2 regions of the Arthrobacter sp. 24S4-2 genome follow, and region 1 is predicted to be linked to the other one. Evidence: riboswitches for the same ligand, from Rfam matches in the RefSeq annotation. Region 1 holds a riboswitch; the other holds the start of a gene.
What was found. Region 1 has a riboswitch for S-adenosylmethionine ahead of FCN77_RS24280 (DUF1737 domain-containing protein). Riboswitches for the same ligand answer to the same signal wherever they lie in the genome.
Positions count from the first base shown of each region.

Region 2: another riboswitch for S-adenosylmethionine. It lies ahead of FCN77_RS17245 (aminotransferase class V-fold PLP-dependent enzyme); the one in region 1 lies ahead of FCN77_RS24280 (DUF1737 domain-containing protein).

Region 1 is NZ_CP040018.1:5,222,107-5,226,308, forward strand. It holds partial or broken gene FCN77_RS24270 (aromatic amino acid ammonia-lyase) at 1-141, opposite strand, end outside; gene FCN77_RS24275 (NtaA/DmoA family FMN-dependent monooxygenase) at 101-1,396, opposite strand; SAM riboswitch class IV at 1,639-1,754, shown strand; gene FCN77_RS24280 (DUF1737 domain-containing protein) at 1,828-2,091, shown strand; gene FCN77_RS24285 (rhodanese-like domain-containing protein) at 2,088-2,507, shown strand; gene FCN77_RS24290 (O-succinylhomoserine sulfhydrylase) at 2,508-3,716, shown strand; gene FCN77_RS26460 (hypothetical protein) at 3,854-4,006, shown strand; gene FCN77_RS24295 (nuclear transport factor 2 family protein) at 4,013-4,202, opposite strand, start outside.
Region 2 is NZ_CP040018.1:3,708,680-3,712,881, reverse strand. It holds gene FCN77_RS17255 (metal-dependent transcriptional regulator) at 1-236, opposite strand, end outside; gene FCN77_RS17250 (methyltransferase domain-containing protein) at 268-1,041, opposite strand; gene FCN77_RS17245 (aminotransferase class V-fold PLP-dependent enzyme) at 1,154-2,581, opposite strand; SAM riboswitch class IV at 2,616-2,729, opposite strand; gene hisN (histidinol-phosphatase) at 2,912-3,748, opposite strand; gene FCN77_RS17235 (ribosome small subunit-dependent GTPase A) at 3,839-4,202, opposite strand, start outside.

The DNA.
Region 1 (4,202 bases):
GACGAATTTCATGGCCGGATCCGCCGCGGCCTCAGCGATGTCCTTGGCACGCACGTGCGCCGTGCCGATGAGGAAAGTGCTGCCGCCGTTTCCCATGGCGCTAGAAGTCCAGCAGGTTCCGGCGGAACCCGCCGTCGCCATAGCTTGTACGGAGCAGCCCCCGCCGCCGCAGCACCGGCGCCAGGCGATCCAGGACGCCGTGAACAGTGGCCGGGTCTACGAAGCCGGAGAACAGGAACCCGTCCCCACCCACCTGGGCGCCGGTCTCCTCGAGGTACTCCGCAATGTCCTCGGCCGTGCCGATGATGCTGTCGCCCGCGCCGCCGCTGCGTGCCTGCAGGAGCTGGCGCAGCGTGGATCCGGGCGGACCTGCCTTGGCGAAGTGGTCCAGGGTCCCCTGGTTGCTGTTGGTGGTGAGTTCGGGGAGCGGCGCGTCGAGGTCGAACTGTTTGAAGTCGATGACCGAGAGGTAGGAGATGGAGTTCAGCTGGCTGTCGATGTCGCGCTGCGTGAGCTGCCGGCGCTGCTCACGGAGGTCATCAGCCTCGGCGCGGGAGCCCACCACGGTGGGTTTGAGGACGAACAGCACCTTGACGTCGTCTGGGTTCCGGCCGGCCGCGGCGGCCTCCGCCCGGATGGAGTTGCGGTAGTCCTTCATGCCGTCCGCGCCCCGGGCCAGGGCTATTGCGACGTCGGCGTTTGCGCCCGCGAAGGCCTTGCCCCGCGGCGACGCGCCGGCCTGGACCAGCACCGGCTCCTCCGGCAGCGGTGCGGTGTTCAGCGGCCCCCGGACCTTGAAGAACTCGCCGTTGTGGTTGATCGGATGGACCTTCGTGTGGTCCGCAAAGACGCCCGCTTCCGCGTCCTCCAGGATGGCGTCGGGGGCCCAGCTGCGCCAGAGTTTGCGGACAACGACCACGAACTCCTCGGCTTTCTCGTAGCGGAGGTCATGCTCGATCTGCTGGTCCAGCCCGTAGTTCTGCGCGGCAAGGTCGCTGCCGGACGTCACCACGTTCCAGCCCAGCTGGCCGTTGGAAAAGTGCTGCAGGGTGGCCAGCAGCCGGGCTGCCGTAAACGGCGGGTAGAAAGAGGCGCTGACCGTGGGAACAATGCCCAGGTGTTCCGCGGCGGAGAGCAGGTACGGGACCAGTGCCAGCGGATCGTGCTTGGGCGCAAAGGACGCCTGCGCCAGCGACACCTCGGCACTGCCGCCGTAGGTGTCCGGAACCGTGAGGGAGTCCTCGATGATGAACAGGTCCAGCCCGGCCCGCTCGAATTCGCGCACGGCGTGCTGATAGAGCGCCGGCTTTTTCCAGTCGTAGCCGACGCCGTAGCCGGGCGTTCCCCAGCCCTGGACGCCAAATCCGTGACCCACAAACCAACCGAAGTGCAGCATGGGACTGACTGTATTCCCGTTGGATCTGTTCACGGCTGCCTGGTTTCATCCGGCGTTACAGCGGTTCATCTCCCGTCATTATCCTCCCGGTGCGGCCATTTGTAACTGCAACGCAGGGTCATGTACGGGCCGCAATAACCCCCGATTGGCTCCGGGTTGATTGCGCATTGCGCGTGGTCCCGTTACGGAAGATGACGACGACGGCGGTGCGGGCCGCCGTCGTAAGTGTTACGTTTTTGGGGAGTAATGAGAACCGGTGCCAAGCCCTGACTGGCCGGTCGGCAACCCTCCCTTTCGCGGCGGGGTGCCTCAGGTGAATACTCGGCATATCGACCAATTCGAGCTGCAAGCGTGAGAGAAGGAGACCCGTCGTGTCTGACGCCCCCGCCCAACTGGTTCCGGCCGCCGCCCCGGCTGCCGCTGGCCAGGACCTGTCCCAGGAAAAGCTGGCGTACCGCCTGATCACCGGCCCGGATGACCGTTCCTTCTGCGAGCGCATCTCCGCGGCGCTGGCCGAAGGCTACGTCCTGCACGGGAGCCCGGCGGCCACGTTCAACGGCACCACCGTGATCGTTGCGCAGGCTGTGATCCTTCCGGCAGCCATCGCCACTGCCGACGCTGCTGTGGCAACCGCGGTGGACGAGCTCGACTTCGACGCCGACTTCCCCGGCGACGGTTTCGAGGGGCACGCGTGAGCTACGCCGGAGACCTGAGCCCGCAGGACGCCTGGGCCAAGCTGGAACAGGGCGCAGTCCTGGTGGATGTCCGCACCGAGGGCGAGTGGGCGCATATCGGCATCCCGGAAACGGCGTCCGCCAACGAAAAGCGAAATGATCCCCTCTTCATCCAGTGGACCTTCCCCGGCGGCATCCCCAACCCGGATTTCGTCGACCAGCTGAAGCAGCAGGCTCCGGAGGACACCGGCGTCGAATTGGTGTTCCTTTGCCGTTCCGGCGCGCGCTCGGTGGCCGCCGCAATTGCCGCCACGCAGGCCGGGTTCACGGCCTACAACGTCCTTGAAGGCTTTGAGGGCGAACCGGACCGATGGGGCGAGCGCACCGTCAACGGCTGGAAGAACCGCGGCCTGCCCACCAACCTCGGAAAGAACTAAGTGACCTTCAACCCCGACGCCGCCGGCTGGAGCCCTGACACCCAGGCTGTTCGCGGCGGTCTTGACCGCACCAATTTCCAGGAGACCGCGGAGCCGATCTTCCTGAACTCCGGCTTCGTGTATGAATCCGCGGCAGCTGCCGAGCGCGCCTTCACCGGCGAGGACGAACGGTTTGTGTACTCCCGCTACGGCAATCCCTCCGTGGCCACGTTCCAGGAGCGGCTCCGGTTGCTCGAAGGCACCGAAGCGTGCTTTGCGACGGCGTCGGGAATGTCCGCCGTCTTCACGGCACTGGGTGCCCTGCTGGCTGCCGGTGACCGCGTTGTGGCCGCACGCTCGCTGTTCGGCTCCTGCTTTGTGATCCTGAACGAGATCCTGCCCCGGTGGGGCGTGGAAACTGTGTTTGTGGACGGCCCGGACCTTGAGCAGTGGCGCGCCGCCCTTTCGGAGCCGACGACGGCGGTCTTCTTCGAGTCGCCGTCCAACCCGATGCAGGAAATCGTGGACATCGCCGCTGTCAGCGAACTGGCACACGCGGCAGGGGCGACCGTCGTCGTCGACAACGTCTTTGCCACTCCCCTACTGCAGCGCTGCGGCGAACTCGGTGCCGACGTGATCGTTTACTCCGGCACCAAGCACATCGACGGCCAGGGCCGGGTCCTTGGCGGTGCCATCCTGGGCACCAAGGAGTTCATCGACGGACCGGTCAAGCAGCTCATGCGCCATACCGGGCCGGCGCTGTCCGCATTCAACGCCTGGGTCCTGACCAAGGGCCTGGAAACCATGGCGCTGCGCGTCAACCATTCCTCCGCCTCCGCACTTCGCCTGGCCGAGTGGCTTGAGGAGCAGCCCGCCGTCAGCTGGGTCAAGTACCCGCTCCTGAAATCCCACCCGCAGTACGAACTGGCCGCCAAGCAGATGAAGGCCGGCGGCACAGTGCTCACGCTGGAGCTTTCAGCGTCCGGGGGCCGTACGGCGAAGGAGGCCGCCTTCGCGCTGCTGGATTCGCTGCGGATCATCGACATCTCCAACAACCTCGGCGATGCGAAGTCACTGATCACCCACCCGGCCACCACCACGCACCGCGCCATGGGTCCGGAAGGCCGTGCGGCCATCGGGCTGAGCGACGGCGTGGTGCGGCTGTCCGTGGGGCTCGAGGATGTTGACGACCTCATCCGCGACCTGGAGCAGGCACTCAAGCAGATCTGACCAACGCAGATCGGAATAGCGCGAACGAACAGCGCGAACGGGCAGATACGGCCCTGATTCCTGCATTTTGAGGGCCTTAACTGACCGTTCGCGCTAAAAAAGCGCCTTGCGGGTCACCCGGCGCCCCTCCGTCAACCGTGGGTTCTGGCTCTGGCCGCTACCGCTGGGGGGATACCCGGGTGGTGGCGCAGTGGGATGACGTTGGTGTGGCCGAGGCGTCGGTTCCCATCAGTGGCGAACTGGTTGCGGCCGCGGTGCCGGAGGTGCGGAAGTACTGGGTCTCGCTGTAGGTTCGGCTAGGCCCAGAATGCGTCGCCTTTCGCGGTGTCCTGGAAGAACTCCCGCCCCTCGGTGATCTTGCCGTCAGCCACCCGGAATGCAATTGCGCCGTCCTGGTCCAGGGCCCGGCCGCCGTTCTCTGCACGGTTGTTCTGCACCGCAACGGTGTTGGTTTCCCCACCGATGATCTCCTCAACGGTCACCTTC
Region 2 (4,202 bases), 1.5 Mb from region 1:
ACCATGGACAGCGCCAGGCGGATGCCGTCGGCCGTGAGCGTGATGGCACTGTAGGGCTTGTGGTCAACCAGCCCCTGGTCCTTGAGCTTGCGGACCATTTCCGAGACCGAGGAGTTGGCCACGCCCAGCCGCTGGGCCAGCTGTGAGGACGTGATTGGCTTGTCCTGCCACTCCGTGAAGGAATAGATGACCTTGACGTAGTCCTCGATGGAGGAGGAGGGCGCGCTGGTCTTCACGAGTCCAAGCCTACCGCGTTGGTTACGGGACTCATGCCTTGAAAGCCCGCCACGTCTGGGTCAGGTAGGGGAGTCCGATGGCTTCCCCGCGGGAGTGGGCCAGGTGGTCGTGGAGGTACCAGTCCAGGTTGGCACGGACCTTCGCCCGGGTGAGCTCACCGGCAGCGAGGTAGTAGCTGCGCGACTTGGCCAGTTCCACGATGTCTTCGGTGGTCACCGGATCCTCCCAGCGGGTCAGATGGCTCTCCAGCCCGGTAAATTCAGGCCCCACTGCCGGCCGGAAGTCCGGTTTGTGGACATCCCCGGCATGCATGATCCGGGAGAGCCGGTGCACCCAGGGCACCGACGTGTCCAGCTGGTTCCAGACCAGCCCCAGCACACCGCCGGGGCGGAGGATGCGGGCAAGCTCCGTACTGGCCCGAATGGGGTCGCACCAGTGCCACGCCTGGGCAACGCTGACGACGTCGAACGCACGGTCCGGGAGTCCGGTGTCCTCTGCGGTGCCCTCCGTCGCGGGAACTCCCGGAAGGGAGAACCGCAGTTGGGTGAGCATGTCCGTTGACGGGTCCACGGCTGAGACAGCCAGTCCGCGTTCAACAAGCAGGGCGGTGAATTTTCCGGTCCCCGCCCCGATGTCCGCGGCGTCGGCAACCCCGGCTGTCCTGCCGATGCTGCCTACAAGCCAGTCTGCGGAGTCCGCAGGGTAGCCGGGGCGCACCCGGTCATAGTGCTCGCCGCCGCCCTGGAAGCTCCGGCCGAGCTCGTGACGGCGTGTGTGATGCAGTTTGGGGCCTCCCCGTGCCACGTGCAGTCTCCTTCGGGCAGGCGTGATTTCTTACCCCTCGAATTTACCGCAAGTAGCTCCCCGTTCCGGTCCCCTTCACCGCCGGGGAGCCGGGGAAAGCTCCGAACCGCGTTTAGTCCTCGGTGCAGGGCGCCGCGCCGGCGGTGCCGGGCGTGTTCGGTGCCCAGTCCGGGTAGGTGCGGGTGTCGTTGGCCGGAACCCAGCGGCCCGAGTCCACCACATAATCCCAGCCAAGTCCGGTCCGGCGGAGTTCTTCGATGCCGGCAAGCAGGCGCTGTGCATCTTCCAGCCTGGACCCGACGCCGAAGCTTGCCCGCAGCGAGCCGGAAGGCAGGCCAAGGCGCTTGAGCAGCGGGTGGGCGCAGAAGCGGCCGTCGCGAAGGCCCACGCCGTGTTCGGCCGAAAGGTAGGCCGCCACGAGGCCGGCGTCGTAGCCCTCGACGGAGAAGTTCACAACACCAATGGTGTCCGCGGCCTGGTCCGTGTCGCTGAAAATCTGGTGGACAGTCACGCCGTCGATCTTCCGCAAGCCCTCAACGAGGAAGGACCGGATGGCGGTTTCGTGGGCGTGCCACAGTTCCTGGTCGAGGGCCCCGATGACCTGCGTGGCGCGGGCCAGCGTGGCGGCGCCGAGCACGTTGGGCGAGCCGCCCTCGTGCCGTGCCGGTCCGGTGGTCCAGCTGACAGAGTCCAGCCTGGCCTCCCGCACGGCGCCGCCGCCTGCAAGGTGGGGGGTGCCGGCGTCGAGCCAGTCCGGCCGGCCGACCAGTACGCCGGAGCCGAAGGGCGCGTACAGCTTGTGGCCCGAGAAGGCGAGGTAGTCGACGTCGTCCGCTGCGATGTTGATGCGGCGGTGAGGGGCCAGCTGCGCCGCGTCAACAACAATCCGGGCGCCGTGTTCGTGGGCCAGGGCCGCCAGCTCGCGGATCGGAAGGATTTCGCCGGTGACGTTGGAGGCGCCCGTTACCGCGAGCAGGCTGATGTCCCCTTGGCGGAGTTCGGTGCGCAGGCTCTCGATGGTGGCGCTGAGTGTGGGGGCGGCAACGACGCTGCGGTGCGGCACACCTTGCCAGGGGAGAAGGTTGGCGTGGTGTTCGATGTCGAGGTAGAGCACTTCGCCGGTGTGCCGGCCGTCTGAAACGGGCAGGCAGCCGGCCAGCAGATTCAGGGAATCCGTGGTGTTCCTGGTGAAGATCACGGAATCGTCAGGCCTGCCGCTAACGAAGGTCCGGACGATGTTCCGGGAGTTTTCGTAGACCGAGGTGCTGATCTGTGAGGCGTAGCCGGCGCCGCGGTGCACGCTGGCGTAGTAGGGCAGGATTTCATTCAGGTAGGCCGACACGACGGACAGGGCCGGGGCGGAGGCCCCGTAGTCCAGGTTGGCGTAACGCACGTGACCGCCCTGGATCAGTGGCGCCTGGATCTCGGCGCCGGTGACGGCCGACAGCGGGCGCAGGGCCACCGCAAACCGTTCGTCCAGGAGTCCGGGGGCAGAGCCCGTCTTGGTGCGGTGGTTTGCGGGGAAAGTGGCAGTAGTCATGGGGACCTTACTGTAAAGGACCCCGCATTCCGGGGATCCGCGCTTGCCGGGTCCGTTCCGGACCGGCCTGGTCGTCACCCGGGGCACCCCACCGCGAATGGAGGGTTGCCGGCCAGCAAACCGGGGTTTAGCGCTGGCACTCGTGACCTGCTGAAAAGCCTAGGACATCAGCGTTGCCCGGGGAAAGTCGCGGGCATTATTAAGCAGTTTGTTACGCGCGGTGGAAAAACGGGGAACTTGCCGAACAAACGACGGCGGGATCCCCTATCAGAGGGGATCCCGCCGTCGTTTATTCTGCGCGCTGTCGATTCCACCGCGCCCTCCGGAAGGTCAGTGTTCCGGAGCCGGTCCTCCCTGGAGGAGGTCGTCAAGGTCCGGATTCAGCCGTTTAAGGACTTCGGAGTGCAGGATCGAGTTTGTGGCCAGCGCGTTTCCGCCGAAGGGTCCGTCCACCCCTTCCAGCGAGGTGAAGCGGCCGCCGGCTTCGGTGACGATCGGGACGAGGGCGGCCATGTCGTAGAGGTTCAGCTCCGGCTCGCATGCGATGTCCACCGATCCTTCGGCCACCATGCAATAGGACCAGAAGTCGCCGTAGGCGCGGGTCCGCCACACTTCCTCGGTGAGGCCAAGGAACTCGTCGAGGTTGCCGCGTTCCTTCCAGCCGCCCAGGCTCGAGTAGGAAAGCGACGCGTCCGAAAGGTTGGAAACGTTGGAGACTTTCAGGCGCGTTGCAGCAGCAAGGGACCGCCCCATGTAGGCGCCGGCGCCCTTGGCGGCCCACCAGCGCTTGCCCAGTGCGGGTGCGCTGACCAGCCCGACCACCGGTTCGCCCTCGTCGACGAGGGCGATCAGGGTGGCCCAGACGGGCACGCCGCGGATGAAGTTCTTGGTGCCGTCGATCGGATCAATGATCCAGCGGCGGGAACCGTGCCCGGAGCTGCCGAACTCTTCACCGAGGACGGCGTCGCGGGGACGGGAACGGGAGAGCTGCCCGCGGATGGACTCTTCGGCGGCCTTGTCCGCATCCGTCACTGGCGTCAGGTCCGGCTTGGTTTCAACCTGAAGATCCAGTGCCTTGAAGCGGCTCATTGTCTGGGAATCGACAGAGTCAGCCAGGACATGGGCCAGGCGGAGGTCATCGTTGTAGCTGGAAGCGGGTTGGGTCATGGTTCCAAACTACCGTCTATGCGGCCGGCCGGCTGGGACGCCGCGTTCTGTACCGTGCTCCCCGGGGGTGAACCGCACTAGGAAACCGCCCTAGGAAACGATGCCCAGCTCCTTGGCTTCCTGCGCTTCCATCCTTGGATCGGTGCCCAGCAGGCGGCGGAGTGAGGCCAGCCGCGCCTCGCCGGACGGGCCGGCGTGTCCTTCGGCGACCCAGGCATCCACACCGCAGTTGATCGCTGAGGCATCGTGTTTGCAGCCGCGTTCGCAGGCGTCGGTGCCGGGTTCCAGATCGGGGAAGGACCGCAGGATCCGGTCCGGATCCACGTGCGCCAGGCCAAAGGAGCGGATGCCCGGTGTGTCGATGATCCAGCTCCCGGCAGGTGCGTCACTGATCCGCAGGGCTAGGGCCGACGACGAGGTGTGCCGGCCGCGCCCCGTGACGGCGTTGACGCCG